Regions from separate parts of the Brevibacillus sp. FSL K6-6036 genome, predicted to be linked through region 4. Evidence: riboswitches for the same ligand, from Rfam matches in the RefSeq annotation. Region 4 holds a riboswitch; each other region holds the start of a gene.
What was found. A riboswitch is a leader RNA that binds a small molecule or an ion and turns the genes downstream of it on or off. The one in region 4 is predicted to bind lysine.
Positions count from the first base shown of each region.

Region 1: it holds a riboswitch for lysine, as region 4 does, so the genes downstream of both, NST37_RS07900 (aspartate kinase) here and NST37_RS24555 (transporter substrate-binding domain-containing protein) in region 4, are expected to answer to the same signal.
Region 2: it holds a riboswitch for lysine, as region 4 does, so the genes downstream of both, dapD (2,3,4,5-tetrahydropyridine-2,6-dicarboxylate N-acetyltransferase) here and NST37_RS24555 (transporter substrate-binding domain-containing protein) in region 4, are expected to answer to the same signal.
Region 3: it holds a riboswitch for lysine, as region 4 does, so the genes downstream of both, NST37_RS05685 (amino acid permease) here and NST37_RS24555 (transporter substrate-binding domain-containing protein) in region 4, are expected to answer to the same signal.

Region 1 covers NZ_CP150173.1:1,574,194-1,578,921, forward strand. The annotation lists gene uvrC (excinuclease ABC subunit UvrC) at 1-935, shown strand, start outside; lysine riboswitch at 1,030-1,217, shown strand; gene NST37_RS07900 (aspartate kinase) at 1,441-2,682, shown strand; gene NST37_RS07905 (DUF2507 domain-containing protein) at 2,864-3,310, opposite strand; gene NST37_RS07910 (succinate dehydrogenase cytochrome b558 subunit) at 3,712-4,323, shown strand; gene sdhA (succinate dehydrogenase flavoprotein subunit) at 4,342-4,728, shown strand, end outside.
Region 2 covers NZ_CP150173.1:3,295,412-3,300,139, forward strand. The annotation lists gene NST37_RS16550 (N-acetyldiaminopimelate deacetylase) at 1-476, opposite strand, end outside; gene NST37_RS16555 (acetylornithine transaminase) at 481-1,692, opposite strand; gene dapD (2,3,4,5-tetrahydropyridine-2,6-dicarboxylate N-acetyltransferase) at 1,707-2,417, opposite strand; lysine riboswitch at 2,508-2,692, opposite strand; gene NST37_RS16565 (GNAT family protein) at 2,888-3,436, shown strand; gene NST37_RS16570 (EcsC family protein) at 3,562-4,374, opposite strand; gene NST37_RS16575 (hypothetical protein) at 4,382-4,594, opposite strand; gene NST37_RS16580 (DUF1284 domain-containing protein) at 4,650-4,728, opposite strand, start outside.
Region 3 covers NZ_CP150173.1:1,092,809-1,097,536, reverse strand. The annotation lists gene NST37_RS05690 (cadherin-like beta sandwich domain-containing protein) at 1-2,756, opposite strand, end outside; lysine riboswitch at 3,135-3,323, shown strand; gene NST37_RS05685 (amino acid permease) at 3,439-4,728, shown strand, end outside.
Region 4 covers NZ_CP150173.1:5,056,765-5,061,492, forward strand. The annotation lists gene NST37_RS24550 (amino acid ABC transporter permease) at 1-611, opposite strand, end outside; gene NST37_RS24555 (transporter substrate-binding domain-containing protein) at 697-1,533, opposite strand; lysine riboswitch at 1,647-1,832, opposite strand; gene NST37_RS24560 (hypothetical protein) at 1,973-2,251, opposite strand; gene NST37_RS24565 (DUF418 domain-containing protein) at 2,723-3,856, shown strand; gene NST37_RS24570 (sensor histidine kinase) at 3,875-4,728, shown strand, end outside.

The DNA.
Region 1 (4,728 bases), 1.7 Mb from region 4:
GCGGCGAAAAAGAGGATTTCATGTCCTACGTCAGCCAGTTTTACTTTGACAAGCAGAATGCCCTCCCCCGGGAAATCCTGCTGCCGGAGGAAAGCGATCCGGAGCTGCTCGCCGAGTGGCTGGGCGTGAAGGTGCATGCGCCGAAGCGCGGCAAAAAGCGGGAGCTGGTGCAGATGGCCAGCGAGAATGCCCGCATCGCCCTGCAGGAGAAATTTGCGCTCATGTCCAAGGACGATGCCCGGACGATTCAGGCTGTGCACAATCTGGGCCATATTCTCGGGATCGGAACCCCGCACCGGATCGAAGCGTTTGACAACTCCAACATTCAGGGGACAGAGCCGGTCTCTGCGATGGTCGTGTTTACGGATGGACGCCCGGACAAAAAAGAGTACCGGAAATTCAAGATCAAAAGCGTCGAGGGGCCGGATGACTACGGCTCGATGCGCGAGGTAGTCCGGCGCCGGTACACGCGCCTGCTGAAGGAAAACCAGACGCTGCCCGACCTGATCGTAATTGACGGAGGCAAAGGACAGATCAGCGCTGCGATGGATGTGCTGGAAAATGAATTGGGGCTCTACATCCCGGTATGCGGTCTGGCCAAGGATGAAAAGCACAAGACTGCCCAGCTCCTCTATGGGAATCCGCCCGAGCCGGTCGAGCTGAAGCGGGACAGCTATGAGTTTTACCTGCTCCAGCGCGTGCAGGATGAGGTCCACCGATTTGCGATTACGTTTCACCGGCAGGCCCGGACAAAGACGATGCTCTCTTCCCAGTTGGACGACATTCCCGGCATCGGCGAAAAACGGCGCAAGCTTCTGTTCCAGCATTTTGGTTCGCTGAAAAAGATGAAAGAGGCGACTGTCGAGGATTTCAGGCAGCTCGGGATTGGCGACAAGCTGGCCCGGGAGATTATCGCCCATCTCAGGAAGATGTGAGCTGAGAAATTGTTCAAAATAATATTTGAACCGTTGCCTTTTGCGTGATATAATCCCTTTCAAACAGAATATGTAACCTCACTTCCCTTTATTGGAGTGAGGTAGAGGCGCGAAAACCATGAGTACCACCCTGAGATCGGGATCGTTGACGGGTAGCGGAAAGGGGGATTCGCCGAAGTACGGAGGGAAGACCCGCTTCCTTGCGTGCTGGGCCTGTGTTGAACAAATACAGGACTGTCATCCGAGCAATACCCCATTGCCGGATGGAGAGCTATCTCACGAGTCTGCTGCGTGTAGATGACAGGGGCTGTACTGTCATGCTTTGTGCCAGCGGCTTGCGTGGTCCAGGGAAGGAGGAACCGATATTGTCTATTACGTAGGCAACGGCAGGTATTTTCCTTGTCGTTGCCTTTTTTGATAAGGAAAAGACTCATGCAACGTTTCGTTTCGACAGAGAATATCCATAGAGACATTGGTCTATTCAAGGAAAAGGGAGAGAAGCCGCATGGGGTTGATCGTGCAGAAATACGGAGGGACCTCCGTTGGTAGCATTGAACGCATTTTTCGAGTAGCAGACCGGATTATTGAATATAAAAAAGCGGGCCATGATATGGTCATTGTCGTATCCGCGATGGGCAAGTCGACAGATGTGCTGGTGGATATGGCCAAACAAATTTCCGCCTACCCTTCGGAGCGCGAGATGGATATGCTCTTGGCGACAGGTGAACAGGTCTCCATCGCACTTTTGTCCATGGCTCTGCATCAGCGCGGCTATGACGCCATTTCTCTCACCGGCTGGCAGGCTGGTGTCACAACAGAAGCGATCCACAGCAAAGCGCGGATCACGGAAATCAAAACCGAGCGGATTCAAAAGGAACTGGCCCGGGGACGTGTCGTCATTGTGGCAGGGTTTCAAGGGGTCAGTGCCGAAGGAGAAATAACCACATTGGGACGAGGCGGTTCCGATACTTCTGCCGTAGCGCTTGCAGCCGGCCTGAATGCCGACAGATGCGAGATCTTTACGGATGTGGCCGGCGTGTATACGGCCGATCCGCGGGTCGTTCCGTCCGCGCAAAAGCTGGACAGTATCTCATATGACGAAATGCTGGAGCTGGCCAATCTGGGGGCCGGTGTTCTTCACCCGCGCTCTGTGGAAGCGGCCAAAACATACAAAGTGCGGCTCGTCGTCCGATCCAGTTTTACGGCTGAAGAAGGTACGTACGTAGAGGAGGTTGCCAATATGGAAACAGGAAGAGTAGTAAGCGGCGTGGCACATGATGAAGATGTGGCAAAACTGACGGTCGTGGGCATGCCTGCGCGAGTGGGAACCCTGTCCCGCCTCTTCAATACGCTGGCTGACAACCAGGTAAACGTAGACATCATTATCCAAAGCTCCTATGATGCGGACGTGACGAACATCTCGTTCACGGTGGCTGCCAGCGACCTGCCAAAAGCGCTGGAAACCCTCTCCTCCAATCAGGCAGAGCTTGGCTTTGAAAAAGTCGATCATGAAGAGGGCCTGACCAAGGTATCGATCGTCGGTGCCGGCATGGTGAACAATCCGGGGGTTGCCGCCGAGATGTTCCGCGTCTTGGCCGAGCAGGACATCACGATCAAAATGGTATCCACCTCCGACATCAAGGTTTCTTGCGTGATTCCCGCAGAACTTACGGAACTGGCAGTTCGCAGCTTGCATACGGCCTACGGCTTGGACGTAAGCGAAGAAGCCGTGGTGCACAGTTTGTAAGCACAACCACATACAAGAGTCGCCTCCCCCCTTTTCGTTGAAGAGGGGGGTTAAATATGACCGTCTGGCTGTTCATTGCAGCGAGGCGCATTTGATTCCATTTTCCTGTTTCTTCTATATAAATATAGGGAAGCTGATCCGGGACTTTTGTTCAGGTGATGGCACCAGAAGAATCACGCATTCAAACAGCCAAAGAGATCAAGACGCTCCCCTTCTCGGCCAGCTCCATTCGCACCTCCGGCTCCCTGCCCTGCCACCTGTTGACGGCTCCGGCAATGATTCCGCATTCCAGGGCCAGAGAGCGCAAAATTCGTTCAGGCGGCATGTATGAAAAAATCGTGTGCGTCAATCGATATCGATAATGACGCTCTCCCTCCTCCAGGACATCCAGCTTGCCGAGGCCCAGCCTGATAAAAGGCATGACGAGGCCCGCTGCGGACTGGATCGGAATCTGACGGCCAATGTCTTTTCCCAGCCAGTGGAGAATGGCTTGCTCGCTTTCTCCCAAAAGAGTGCTTGTCAGTTTTTCGCGAAGCAGATGATAGCCCAGGTAGGGCATGTGAATGCGTTCGATGTCGGTAATGACACGGGAGGGGAGCAGTGCCCCGAGTTGTTCCTGTTCTTTCACCGGGATGCCTCCTTTTCTAGCACAGGCGGCCGGTGCTTGTCCCTTTTTGCAAAGGTTTTGCACCGAGGCCTGCGAGAGAATGCGGTCTGGTTTGTTACTTGATATAGTAGTATGAGAAAGAGAAGCGGGATATGACAGATTCATAGAAAATAGCAAATTTTTTTAGTCCATTCTAAAAATAGAATTAGTCTATTCATTGTCTTGACGCTCTATAAAGACAGGAGTACAATTGGTTTTGGTCAACGTTTTGCCCAACTTTTTTCCGTATTCCGACACAATTTGCCACGCCCAGGGAGAAAGTCGCCCTTCGATTATGTGTAACCATGGTGGCAATGGGTTAGGATAGTGGAGAAAAGCTCTATGAAAAGGACGCGACATATAATTGAAAGGGGGACCACTGTATGGCGAAAGGCCATAGCTTTTTGAGTCACAGGCTTCACTCATTACTCGGTTTGTTCCCAGTCGGGCTGTTTCTCTTGTTCCACTTGACAGCGAACTATCAGGCAACCCGAGGACCGGAAGCGTTCAATGAGGTCGTAGGATTGATTGAACATGTTCCGTTTTTGATTGTCTTGGAATTTGTCTTTATCTACATTCCCATCCTGTTCCACGCTGTGTATGGGATCTACATTGCTTTCCAAGCAAAGCACAACGTCGGCAGCTTCAGTCAATTCCGGAACCAGATGTTCCTGTGGCAGCGCCTGACAGGTATTATCACGCTCATCTTTATCGCATGGCACGTATTTGAGACACGGATTCCAAAAGCGATGGGTGCCGAAGTCAACTATGACATGATGGCCAATATCCTGAGCAGTCCTGTAATGATCATTTTCTACGCAATCGGGATTCTCAGCACCGTGTTCCACTTTTCCAACGGTATCTGGTCTTTCCTCGTTCACTGGGGAATCACTGTCGGCCCGCGTTCCCAACGCATTGCCACTTACGTAACCATGGGTATTTTCGTTATCGTTTCGTTCATCGGCTTAAGCGCGATGGCAGCGTTCATTCAATAGGGATAGGGGGACTCATACATGGCAAAAGGTAAACTGATCATTGTCGGTGGTGGCTTGGCCGGCTTGATGGCTACCATTAAAGCAGCAGAAAAAGGCGTTCCCGTCGAGTTGTTCTCCCTGGTTCCGGTAAAGCGATCCCACTCCGTATGTGCGCAGGGCGGTATCAACGGTGCCGTTAATACAAAAGGGGAAGGCGACTCCACCTGGGAACACTTTGACGACACCGTATACGGGGGAGACTTCCTGGCCAACCAGCCGCCTGTAAAAGCAATGTGTGACGCCGCTCCCGGCATCATCTACATGCTGGACCGGATGGGCGTCATGTTCAACCGTACACCAGAAGGACTTCTGGACTTCCGCCGTTTCGGGGGAACCAAGCATCACCGTACCGCTTTTGCTGGTGCG
Region 2 (4,728 bases), 1.8 Mb from region 4:
TACTCTGGAGCGATGTGCAGGGCAAAAATGCAATCCGGCCGCCATTCTCCAAACTCCTCGCTCTCCATCATCGGCTTGGCTCCGCCAGGTCCTTCTTCTGCAGGCTGGAAGATAAAGAGGAGATCGTCGTCAATGGGATGATGGACGAAATGCGTCAGAATGCCGAGGCCAATCGCCATGTGCATATCGTGTCCGCATGCGTGCATATACCCTTCGTGCCTGGAGCGGAATGGATAGGAGGTCTCTTCCGTGATGGGAAGCCCGTCCATGTCCGCGCGCCAGGCGATCGTTCTTTTCGGATTGCGGCCTGCCACTTTTACGAGAATGCCTGTCTTCCATGTCTTGAGCTCAAACCGCTCTGCAGGGAGCTGCTCCAGATAATCGAGCAGGTAACGCTGTGTCTTGAACTCCGCGAACCCGGGCTCGGGAATTTGATGCAGATCTCTGCGGATACGGACAAACGTCGAAACACTCACGCTGCTACGCCTCCTTTCCGGCCGCCAACTGGCTCATTTCGCGGGTGAAGGCTTCCATAAAACGATCGACATCTCCGCGGGTCAGCGTAAGCGGCGGGAGCAAACGGACAATGGTTTTTTGCGTAACATCGACCAAAATCCCCTCCTCCAGCAAATTTTGCTGAAGCCGGCTTACTTCCTCCGGTGAAACCGAGAGCGGGATTCCCACCATCATTCCCTTTCCGCGAAGCGATTGCAGCTGCTCAGGAAAGGCTGCCCGCAGATCTTCCAAACGATCCCACAGGTATTGCGTCACATCCTGCAATTGACTTTGGAACGCTGCGTCCAACAGTTCGTCCAGAACTGCATTCCCCAAGGCGGCAGAGAGCGGTGACGGCGCAAACGTGGTGCCGTGATCACCCGGCTTGAACAAGTCTTGCAGTTTTTCGCCTGCGATGACACCCCCGAGCGGAAGCCCGCCCCCTACTCCTTTGGCAAAAAGAATGAGGTCCGGTGTCACAGCAGCGTGTTGAAAAGCGAATAATTTGCCTGTCCGTCCCATTCCTGTCTGAATCTCATCCATTGCAAACAAAGTGCCTGTCGCCTGGCAGATCGCCGCCACTTCCTGCAAATAGCTTTCAGCCAGAGGGACGACACCGCCCGAGCCCAGCACCGGCTCCATCAAAACGGCAGCAGGACGGCGTTCCTCACAGACAGCGCGAAGCTGATCAATGTCTCCTGCCTTCAGCTCATAGACCGGAAAATCGGGCTGAGGAAAATCCTGATAGACGTGAGGCTGTCTGGTCAGGCGAAGAGCTCCCAATGTCCGGCCGTGAAAGCTGTTGGACAGAACCACGATGCCTGAGCGTCCCGTACCTTCGGCAGCCGTCCATTTGTGAATCAGCTTGATAGCCGCCTCGGTCGCTTCTGCTCCGGAATTGGTAAAGAAGACTTTCCCCGGGATGGTATGCTCGATCAGCCTCTGCGCCAGCTTGATCGCAGGGGGATTGAGGAAAATATTGGAGATGTGCAAAAATTGCTCCCCTTGCTCCCGCAGGGCCTGAATAATCCGCGGGTGAGAGTGGCCGAGCACGTTTACGGCAAGTCCGGTAAACAAATCGAGATATCCCTTGCCATTCGTGTCGTAGAGGTAATTTCCCTCGCCCTTGGCGATAGCGATCGGCAGTCTTTTGTACGTAGAGACGATGTATTGTTGATCAAGCGAACGCCAGTCCATGCCTACCCTCTCCCTTACAGCTGTCTCAGCTCCTGCTTGATCTCCGTCTTGGAGCGTGTCTTTTCGTCGATTTGCTTGATAATGCGTGCGGGCGTACCAGCTACTACCACATTCGGCGGAACGTCCTCGATAACGACAGCTCCTGCGGCTACAACGGAGCCTTTTCCGACGCGAACCCCTTCCAAAATGACCGCATTTGCTCCTACCACGACATCGTCTTCGATAACGACCGGAGACGCAGATGGCGGTTCGATCACGCCGGCAATGACAGCACCTGCGCCGATGTGGCAATTTTTCCCGATCGTTCCGCGTCCGCCGACGACGACGTTCATGTCGATCATGGTGCCTTCTCCGATGACGGCTCCGATGTTGATGGAAGCTCCCATCATGATGACAGCGTTGTTGCCGATGCTCACCTGGTCGCGAATGATTGCGCCTGGCTCAATGCGTGCCTGAATGTTTTTTGTATCCAAAAGCGGAATCGCAGAGTTGCGGCGGTCGCTCTCCACTACATAATCCGCGATTTTATCCGCATGCTGCTCCAGAACAGGCTGGATTTCCTTCCACTCCCCGAAAACGACTCCCGTGCCGCCGTTCAAAAAGGCTTTTGCGCTGGGACCGAAGTCGATGCCGTCCAAATCCCCTTTGAGGTATACCTTTACAGGCGTTTTCTTTTCGCTTTTTTGAATAAACGAGATAATTTCATTGGCATCCATCATGTTCACAGTACTTCTCCTCCACTTTTCTTGAAATGAATGTAGAAAAAGCAATGAGTGCAAACGCTATACTCATTGCTTTTTGATACCGGACAAGCAAACGTAAATAGCGCTCCATAAGAGAAACTTCTCCTATGACAGGATGATCATTATTCACGAGCACCCCAGCCCTGCCGCCAATGGGGATGCGGCCAGAACTTCGGCGCTTTGGCCTTTTCTCCTCTTCCCTTTCCCCATTCCTGATGAAAAGAAGTACTCATCCGCAGCGCGCCTCTATTTAGAAGGCAATATGCAATTGTTCAGCTTTACTTACCCTGTACTGTACCAAATTCCGTACCCGGTGGCAACTGTTGAATCGAGAGTGGGCCGCTCCTGCTGGACGGCATTGTCAGCGACTCCCTTTTCCCTCTTTTCAACAGTCCTGATTCATGCTAAACTTTCCATCCACCCTATATGTGAATAGGAGGCTGAACCTGAAGATGTTTGCACCTTCTGCGTTTCTTGTTCGTCCCTTGTCTGCAAGCGATGCCCCTGCCCTGGCCTCTTTGCGGCAACAAAACCACCAATTTCTGCAGCCTTTTGAACCCATCCGCCCCGCTTCTTTTTACACAATTGAAGCGCAGTACCAGCAGTTGGAGGAGGCAGAGCGAAGCTTTCGCGAAGGGACAGGCTATTCGTTCGGCATTTTCGTCGGCCCTGATCAAACCCTCGTCGGCCGCGTCAACCTCTCCAATATCGTGCGCGGAGCCTGGCAAAACGCTACACTCGGCTATTTCCTCGATCAATCTCATAACGGCAAAGGAATAATGACCAGAGCAGTAGGAGAAGTCATCCGATTTGCGTTTACCGAAGCAAAGCTTCACCGGGTTCAAGCTGCGGTCATGCCGCGCAATACAGGCTCGATCAAGGTTCTTGCGAAAAACCGATTTCGCGAAGAAGGACTGTCGCTTCGCTATTTGCAAATCAACGGTAAATGGGAGGATCACCTGATCTTTGCCATTACCGCCGAGGAGCTGGAGACGACGTAGGAGCGGCAGCATCACTTAATCTGGACGGTTGCAATTCAGAAAATCGGTTCAATAATTCGGTTCGGCGTTTGGCTGGGCAATTTGTTCGGCCGATTCGGCCATTTGGGCTTTTGTTCACACTACAGCTACGCCTCCGTGCCAAGCCGCTCGAGAATCCTTCTCTTGCGATACAGCATCATGCCCGTCTCCGCCACGTCACGGACAGACGAGCGATTCAGATAAGCGCCGAAGAGCATTCCCGCGACCGGTACGATCTGAAACAGCTTTTTCCACCCGAAATTTTCCGTGTAGGTCACCACTACCTCTCGCCAGCCCTGAAGCTGAGAGAGTACATCCCGCTCTTTGGAAGGATTGTCGAAAGAAGACAGCTCCTCCAGGATCGCCTGCTTTCCTACAATATCCGAGGAAGCGAACTGCAGACATTTGACAATAAACAGCCGCTCCCGCTTGTCCTGCGGATCATAGCCGTAGCAAATCGCCATCTCCTGCAGTACCTTTAGCGAGGTGCCCAGCAGCAGAGGAATGTCGATTGCAAGCGTAAAGATGCCGCCAAAGCCTGTGGTGGCTCCTTGTACGGCTGCAAAGGTGGCACGCGACTCGCTCAGCTCTGCGGCGATTTTATCCATTTGCGCGAGTGGACGCTGATTGATCGGAAGCGTTTCTAGCGACTGCTCGTCCTTCCTCGGGAACGCTTCCTGAAAGCGGGTGTGGATATCCCGCTCACGTACCAGGTACTTCCCTCCGTTCTCCAAAAAGGCAACCAGTTCGTCGACGGCTGTGCCAAGTTTGTCCCGCACCACGTTTGGCGTGATCCGGTCTAGAAAGACAAAGGGGAGGCGCCCAAGCTTTTCCCAAAACCACAGATCGTTCTGGTCTGATTCCCATTTCCTTACCTCATCCAACTTACGGGTTAGTGTCACTCGATCTTCAAGCTCCACGATCCGTTCAACCCCTTTGCCGTTTATCGCGTTTCTTCTGCTTGTTTACGAGGCATCGGGTCCGCAAGCATTCCTTTGCGAATGCTTCCAACTCCGAGAGTGAATCAAAACCCGAAAAATCCTCAATTTCTTTTACGACTCCCAGCTTGAGATGTTTCACTTTTCCTTCTTCCATGCGAAAGCCAAGTTTGTAGAGGATGCCCCACTCTTCCTCCGTCATTGCCGTTCCCTCCCTGATCTTTCTTTCCCAAATCCTCGAAGCACGTCAGAAAAAATTAGGAAGGTTCAGGGTTTTTTCCTTTGCGAAGCTCGGTTATTCCCTCCTTGCAGACACCGTAGGATAACCACGAGCAC
Region 3 (4,728 bases), 1.2 Mb from region 4:
TTCGCCTCTGCCTGGACAGGCGTCGGTCCCACTCTCAGCACTTCGCCGATTTCCTCGCCGCTTTTCTTGCGAGCCGCTTCCACTTCAAATGTATAGGTGACCTTTTGTCGCCCATCTCCCAAAGAAGACGGCTTTGCTTCATACAGCGCTGAGGCGGGGAGCTCAGCACCGCCAACCTTGACTGTCAGCTTCATCGGGAACGACTCTGGAAAATCGATGACTTCCGCCGTTACAACCGCTTTTTCCGGATACATCGCATCCCAGCCATTGTTCGCAGCAAGGTCGAGGACTGGCTTGCTCGTTACCGTAATCTCACTTGAGGAGGAGAATTTGCCGTCCGGTGTTCTGGCGGTAATGACCGCACGCCCTGGCTTCACCCCCGTGACGATGCCGTTGGAGGAGACTGTAGCGACCTTGCTGTCAGCAGACGTCCAGATCACGCTTTGATCGGCGTTGTCAGGCGTAATTCTGGCCTTCAAGCCGACCGTCTCCCCTACGAGGATCGAGGCTTTTTCCGGGGTGACCTTCAGTCCTGTCACTGGCGGAATATTCGTATCCACCTGCAGTGTCAAATTGTTGAAGAAACGGCTGTTGACCGCGTTTCCTTCCCGGTACGTCAGCTGCGAGTCGGACAGCAGGTACGTGCCGGTCCTGGTCGGCTTCACGGTTATGCCAAACGAAACGGGCGCAGCCTGATACACATCCCCTTTGCGCTCGTAGATGATGTCCGGAAGCTTCAGCTTCAGCGTCCCATTGTCGCTTCGCTTGCTCCACGACTTATCGATGCTCTCGATTGGCACCTCCGCAGGGAACGGCTCGGTCAGCGTAACGTCCGTGACGGCGAATGTCTCCGGCAGCGGACCATAGCCCGCAAAATTAGCGATTACCCTGTTGTTGACTACAGACAACCCAAAAGTGGCAAAGGCGTTGACCGTGACCGAATCGCGGCCCTTCAGCATATCGGCGAGCTGGCTTTCGTCTACCAGGGGAATGGTGATTTCCTTGACTCCCGAGCGGATCAAATCTTTCAGCGTGTCCAAAATGTCATCCTGCTTTGCGCTCGGTTCCGTAGTGAGCTGTTGGTTGACAGACACTTCGCCGCTATAGCCCGATCTCATCACACTGAGAAAATGGCTTTTTCCTCTTCCACCCAAAGCAAGTCCGCCGTTGTTCGAATTCCCCTTTCCGTTCACCTTCACTTTGTCCAGTTCATAACCGATGTCATAGCCTTTTGAGTAGACAAACGGCTGATTCAGCAAAAAGAACGGACGAATCCCCGTTGCTCTGCCGGCGGGTTTGTCGGCCAATCCCTCAGTCGAAAAGGACTTGGGCGTGACCGTGTAGCGGATTACACTCGTTTCCCCCAGCTTGATCGCCGATTTGGACAGGGAACGGGCGAGGTCCACCGATGTGAGCGGCGTATGGACCGTCACCTCGTATGTGCGTTTCGTCTTTCCGTCCTGCGCCGTGACGACGATCGTGACCTTGGTCGCACCCGGCTTGACCGGGATCACCTTGGGGGTGCCGCTCTGATGACCCTCTCCGTTTACGGTCATGCTCGCCCTGCTGTCTTCGAGCGTGGGGGTGATCGCAACAGTTTGGACATGGCTGTTCAAATGAACGTCATAGCTGCCTTGCGACCTGTCAAAGCCGGGCTCAAGCGGGACCAGTGTCTCCCCTTTTACCGTCAGATTTTGCAGGTAGGCGTTGTCGCTTGGCTGCGGGGCGAGCTGAAAGTCCAGTATAGCGGTGTCTCCTGCCTCAAAGTTTTCAATCAGCTTGAGCTGCGGGATGTACCCGTCCTTGGCCGCTTCCACAGAGACCAGACCTGCGGGGACATCCTGGAGGATGTACTCGCCTTTCGCATTCGTCACTGCCGAAACAATTCCCCCGGCAGATACGACAGCACCCGCGAGCGGCTTGGGAGGCGAGCCCGAATCCGTAACCTTGCCTTTGATCGTACCGGTGTGCTTGTACTCTCCGAGATTGATCAGCAGCTTGACAAAATCGATGGCTGCGCCGTCTCCGTACGGATTTCGCGTCGTCTTGTCATCGAGAAGGATGGTCAGGCTTCCGTCCTTCAAGAGCGGCAGGTATTCATCCGGAATTTGGACGCTGATCAGCTTTCCGATCGGCCCATGCTGGTTGAGCGAGTTGATAACGTTCTCCAGAAACGGCGCCCGGACGCCGTTCAGCTCGGCTGTATATTTGACCCGCCCCGGATACTTCCGCGGCTGATAGTCATTGATGAACATCTGGAGAATGGCCCCTTCGATCGGGGTGTTTTTCGTGTCAAAGGTTACCTTGATGGGAACGACCGGATTGGCTGTCTTGCTGTAATTGTTTCGGGTATAGCCGTCCGCCACATGATCATTGGCATCATTTTTGGGGTTCCGCAAATCCGGATATTGAAAGGAGCTGATCACCATCAGCTGGTCCGTTCCTGCCGGATCGGTCGGCTGGTGAGTTACTTTCGGATATGGGGCCCCTGTGCTTTTTCCCGAAAATGGATCGTAGCCGTTCGGCCAGCCTCCGCCCAGATTGTCGATATCCCCGACCCGGACCATCAGATCGGCCTCTGTCGTATCGTACTTTACGGCATACGGCTTGGACCAATCCCCGTTTAACGGATCGTTCGTGCGATTTACCGCCGACGCAGCCATAGCAGGACTGCTTGTCCATTCCAGCGAAAAACCGGTAAAGCAGATCAGAAATGCGAGGCACATCAAAAACAGTCGATGCAGACTCCGCTTCATGAAAACGGCTCACCTCTTTCCTTTATTTGCGTTCGAGCTGTGCAGTGTCTTTGAAGGGAAGACATCTAACATTCCTAATTATGGTACTATTTTACCATGAATAAAGACTCAGATGACTAGATGGTTTTTGTAGCATCTGTTACACATTTTTTTGCAGCCTGCGATCCCATTAGCTGTCATATCCACACCATAATCTTCATACTGTCAGAGCATGGCCCTCTTTTCCTTCGTACCCTTCTCCAGCTTCGATAAACCAAAAATAATAGACCGTCGCGATGTCCCGGACCTCACTGCCACAAAATCACACTTGATTTTAAAGGAAAAACCCATATACTTGAACCATAACATAATCTCATAGCAATTATCCTCATCAGACACGATGAGGATAGAGGTCGCGGCTTTTATATTATTCTGTACGAGATCCAGAGAAGATTGATGACTCCAGAAGAAGGAAAAGCTGCCGAAGTCTGCCGTGTATTCTCTGTACACACAGGCTGGGGCTGTACCCGACAAGGGACAGAACTGTCACGTTTGCCAGCCGAGCAAGCGTGGTGTGCTATCTTCCGTGAAGGCTTGGTGGGGATTGGATCATACCGCCCTTTTGCCGTTTTTGGCTTGTGGTGGTATTTTTATTTCCGGCCTTCCTTCCCGCAAATCAAGAGAAAGGTCGTGTTTTTATTTTATGTCTTCCAATCAATTGCAACGCGGATTGAAAGCCCGTCACTTGACGATGATCGCCATCGGCGGATCGATCGGTACCGGACTTTTCCTGGCGAGCGGCGGCTCCATTCACTCTGCCGGTCCGGGCGGTGCTTTGGTTGCCTATATAGCGATCAGCCTGATGGTCTTTTTCCTGATGACGAGCCTCGGTGAGATGGCGGCGTTCATGCCGGTATCCGGCTCCTTCAGCACTTATGCGTCCAAATTTGTCGATCCGTCCCTCGGCTTCGCGCTCGGATGGAATTACTGGTACAACTGGGCGATCACGATTGCCGTCGAGCTTTCAGCCGGTGCGCTCATCATGAAATACTGGTTCCCGGACACGCCGTCCATTCTCTGGAGCGCGCTTTTCCTCGTCCTTATGTTTGGCTTAAATATGTTATCAGTAAAAGGATACGGCGAATCCGAATATTGGTTTTCCTTGATCAAAGTAAGTACGGTCATCATCTTTATCATCGTCGGCGTATTGATGATTTTTGGCATTATGGGCGGCGAAGCAGTCGGCTTCCACAACTTTACCAAGGGAGATGCGCCGTTCAGCGGCGGCTTTATGGCGATGCTCGGCGTCTTCATGATCGCCGGCTTTTCCTTCCAGGGAACCGAGCTGGTCGGGATTGCCGCAGGCGAGAGCGAGGACCCGGCCCGCAACATTCCGAAAGCCATCAAGCAAATCTTTTGGCGCATCCTGCTGTTCTATATTTTTGCGATCTTCGTCATCGGGATGCTGATCCCGTACGACAATCCGAATCTCATAAACAGCGACATTACGGACATTGCAGTCAGCCCGTTCACGCTGGTGTTTGAAAAAGCGGGGTTTGCCTTTGCCGCTTCTGTCATGAACGCCGTCATTTTGACATCCGTCCTCTCGGCGGGCAACTCCGGGATGTACGCGTCTACGCGGATGCTGTATGTTCTCGCCAAAGAAGGAAGAGCTCCCAAGCTTTTTGCCAAAGTGAACAGCCGTGGCGTGCCGACCAACGCCCTCCTGCTGACAACGCTTATCGGGATGTTTGCCTTTCTGTCCTCGCTGTTCGGGGATGGCACCGTCTACGTCTGGCTCTTGAATGCTTCCGGGATGTCCGGCTTTATCGCCTGGCTCGGGATTGCGGTGAGCCACTACCGCTTCCGCAAGGCGTATCTGGCACAAGGCTACGATCTGAAGCAACTGCCTTACCGGGCGAAATGGTTCCCGTTTGGACCGATCCTCGCCTTCATCATCTGCCTCATCGTCGTGCTTGGCCAAAACTACACC
Region 4 (4,728 bases):
ACAAAAAAGGACTCGAAATATCTGAAGTTATTCCCGGCAATCGATTTGGTCGTGAAATACAATTCGGTGACCGAAATGACATTGAGTACGGAAGTATCCTTGATATTGATGACAAACTGGTTCCCCGTTGCCGGCAGGATATTGCGAATCACTTGCGGCAGCACGACATTCATCATCGTTTGCACGTGATTCATCCCAATCGCATGGGCTGCTTCAAACTGTCCCTTGTCAATCGAAATAATCCCGCCGCGAACAATCTCGGCCATGTACGCTCCCGTATTAATCGACACGACGAAAACGGCGGCCAGAATCCGGTCCATATCAACCCCGAACGCCAAGGCGGAACCGTAGTAGATGACCATCGCCTGCACAATCATCGGTGTTCCCCGGAAAAATTCGATATACGTAGCTAGAATGGCATTGACTGCTTTCAAAATCGCCCTTTTGGCTCCCCGCTCCGGAACGGGGATCGTCCGGATAAGCCCGATCAATAGGCCAATGATGGCTCCCAAAATCGTTCCGAGCAAAGCGATGAATAGGGTCATTCCCGCTCCGCGAAGGAACATGGGCCAGTTTTCGGAAATGATTTTTACAATCCACTCGAAGCTCATCGTTCTCCTCCGTTCATGCAGGGAAGCTCCCCTGCCCTATGCGCATAAAACCGACTGCATGGAGATGCAGCCGGTTCGCAAGCGATTATTGTGCTGCTGGTTGATTTTTGATGGCTGTATCCATGATCCTGGTACGCTCTTCCTCCGAAATGCCGGATAAAATCTCATTGATTTTTTTCGTCCATTCACTGTCTTTTTTCACGCCGACAGCGATGGCCGTATCATCTTCCGAGGTCGTAAATCCATCCGTAAACTCGACCATGGCAAAGTTCGGGTTGGCCGTGGAGGCACTGACGGCTTCCGGACGCTCAGAGACGTAACCGTCGATCATTCCGGATTCAAGCGCTACGCGCATCGCCGGGAAGTTGTCCATCGCAGGCTCTTGAACGACGCCCTCGATTTGATTGATCACGGAATAGTGGAATGTATTCAATTGGGCAGTCACTTTTGCCCCTTTGAAATCCTGGATGGAAGTAGCGTTCTCGTATTTTCCGCCTTTTTTCACGACCATGACCAAATTGGATTTATAGTAGTTGTCCGAGAAATCGATCGTTTGTTTGCGCTCTGCAGTTGGAGACATCCCTGCAATGATCGCATCGATTTTGCCGGAGGTTAATGCAGGAACAAGGCCATCCCACTCCGTTTTCACGATGACCAATTTTTTGCCCAGGCCATCCGCAATCTTTTTCGCAATTTCTACATCGTATCCGCCTGCGTACTCCGCATTGCCGTCGATTTTCACAGCACCGTTGGAATCGTCCATTTGGGTCCAGTTGAACGGAGCGTATCCCGCTTCCATCCCTACCTTGAATGTTCCCTCATCGGTTGAGGCAGATTGCGAGCTGCCTCCGCCTGCCCCACATCCTGCGAGCAAAAGTACAGCGGATAGAAACATAGCTATGAATGATGACTGTTTTTTCATGGTTCATTTTCTCCTTTGGCTTCTGGTTTTTTGGCTGAAAAAATGCAAAAAGCGACCTGAGATAGACTCAGGTCGCACTACAAACATAGTTGCCCAAATACCTCTCTTTTCCCAGATGAGATAGCACAACTCAATAAATCGGGTCATTTATTGAGACAGTCCTGCAGCTCTTAACTGCAGACCCAGCAATGCAATACCGAGAAATATTGCAAGCTTCGGCGACATTTCCTTCTCCCTGGCATCAACGCTTTCTCGAACTCCGCCAAGGACTGTTAAATATCGCAACCTCTACCTCACTGTTTTAAGTGAGGTCCATATTCAATTATGTTTTTGAGTTTACAATGTTATGTTAATTCTGTCAACCTGGGTCTTTTCTCCAAATGATGCTGGCAGACTATTTTTTGCGTTCCTGTATGCGCAAAAAGACTTATTCCTCTCATCAATGTATGGGGGCGAGGCTCTCCATGAATGTTTTCCGCTCTTCTTCGTTGCTGTTTGACTGCAGATGATAATAGCGAAGCTCGTTGTATTTCGTCTGACTGTCCAAGTCTTGTTTCGGCAGAAATACTGCTTCCCACACACCTTGTTTGTTTAACGAATTATCCATATCGACCACATAATTGCCGACTATCTCAAACCGATCATCGGATTTCTGACTGTTGCCTTTATTTGCGTACCACTCGATCATCGGATGGTAGTCGTATGTTGATTTCTTCATTTGCAGAAGTTCAATGTACGTATCGCTGTTTACGTACGAGATTAAGAGAGACCCTTCATTTAGATCCAAGAGCGTTTTTTGTTCAGTATAACCATCCGGCAGAGACTCCGGTAAGAATACTTGAAAGCTCAGTTTTTTTATTTTATCAATGCTTACAGTAGAGCTCGCACAAGCAGCCAGCAGGAAACAGACGACGAACGGTACCAATCTCCTTATAAACATAGCATCACCCGTATTTTATCATTTGTTACTTACCATAGCGGGGACTCCCATCCTCTTCCTGTCCCTTGGAAAACAGCCTTGAGCCAATTCCACCAGCTGAGGCCGACCAGCAAACGGCTTGATTTGATTGCTTGTTACAAACTTTATGACACGAGTCATAAACATCTCTTTACAGGTGTGAATGTTCCCTCGCTCTTTTCATGGCTACACTAAGACTACATGAAATTCATACGCAAAAGGGTGAGGGATATGGAACAACGCAAAGAAAGAATCCGTCTTCTTGATATTCTGCGAGGCTTTGCAATCCTCGGGACGTTAGGGACAAACATATGGATTTTCGCCCATTTGGGGGATCTTACCTACCTTACGACATATGATTATTCTGGGTGGTGGGCAAAAGACGATCTCATCAGGATGATCGTGTTATTTCTCGTCAACGGGAAGCTGCTGGGATTGTTGACAATCATGTTTGGAGTTGGACTTGAGCTAAAATATCAGCAAGCCATTCGCAAAGGGAACGCTTGGCCTGGAATCTATATTTGGGTATCCTCGCTTTTATTCCTGGAAGGCTTGCTGCATTTTACCCTGGTCATGGAGTATGACATCTTAATGAGCTATGGCATAACTGCAATGATCGTCGCCTACATCGTCAAAGGCGGCGACCGCTTGATATCCATAACGATGAAAGTGCTTGGAAGCCTGCATGCAACTGCCATCCTGGGGATCCTGGTGATTAGTCTGATTGATGCCAATATGACACTGCGCGGTTCTGACGAAGTCATCGCTCTTTATAGAGACGGCTCTTGGCTGCAGCAAGTCCATTATCGCCTGTCTCATTTCGTCCCGCTTAGATTGGAAGCGATCTTCACGATTCCCATGAATGTCTTTTTATTTTTGCTTGGTGTTCGCTTCATGCGTGCGGGGGTCTTTTCTCAAGATGAGAACGGCAAAAAACAGCGCGACAAGCTTTTCAAACTGGGAATGTTTATCGGCTTGCCTTTAAACCTGTTGATTTTTATCCCTGGAGGCGTTTTTGATCTCCCTGTTCGCTATTTATTCGCGCCCCTTCTTTCCGTAGGGTATTTGGCGATTATTGGAAGAATGATACAATATACGAAGTTGAATTGGCTTTGGGGCCTTCTTGAAAATGCCGGAAAAATGTCTTTAAGCTGCTATGTCATGCAAAATATCATTTGTTCCATTCTTTTCTACGGTTGGGGTTTTGCTCTTGGCGGAAAGCTGGATTCCGTGACAATTATCGTAGTTTGGATCGGAATATCCGTATTCCAAATACTGTTTGCAACGGCATGGCTTCAAGGTTTCAGGTTTGGACCTATGGAAACGCTCCGTAGACGTGCAATAGGGATTTTCGATACGAGATAACCGCTCTGGAGGCTATCAATGATAAGGAAGCTCTACCCGAGAGAACAAATCAAAAACTATCTGCTCTTAGATGTCATATCGGTTGTGTTTTTGTTTTATTATGTTCTACGTTCGAATTCAACGCTTGGTCTCTCGGGAAGCTTCATTCTTCTGCTGGCATTCCTCGTTTCATTTTACATGGGGCTTTGGTATCGGAATCTATACCTTTTGGCGGCCGTTCTCACCGGCTTTGTTACGCTTGCTCTGCTCGGTATGTATGTCGGTCCGAATCTCCTGTTTTATGGGTTCATCTTTGCTGATCTTCTGGGAAGATCAAAGTCCAAATGGCATATTGGTGTAGGGATTGCAGCCATCGCCCTCATGTTTATGGCTGTTTTCTGGAAGAGAACGGGCAACCTTCTCGATGAGAATTCGATCCTTCTCCCGTTTATGATTATTCAAATGTTTTTTCCGATTGTGATTTATATCAAAGAAAAAGCGAAGACCCTGCAAGGTGAGTTGGATGCCGCAAATAAACAGCTCGGAAAATTTATCCAACAGGAGGAAAGGCAGCGTATCGCGAGAGATCTGCATGATACACTGGGGCAAACCCTGACCATGATCAAATTGAAAAGCGAGCTGGCTACAAAATGGATAGACAAAGATCCCTCGCAGGCCAAGGAAGAGCTGAAGGATATCCTGGCCACATCGAGAATCGCTTTGAAACAAGTCAGAGAACTGGTCTCTGATATGAAATTCACCTCTCTGGCAAATGAAATAGAGCATTCCCGAGAGCTGCTGCACACAGCGGGTATCGAATTTGAAGTCGTGGAAAAGGGGAAGCCTCCGCTGTTATCCAGTGTGGAGGAGACGATGGTCGCTCTCTCTATCCG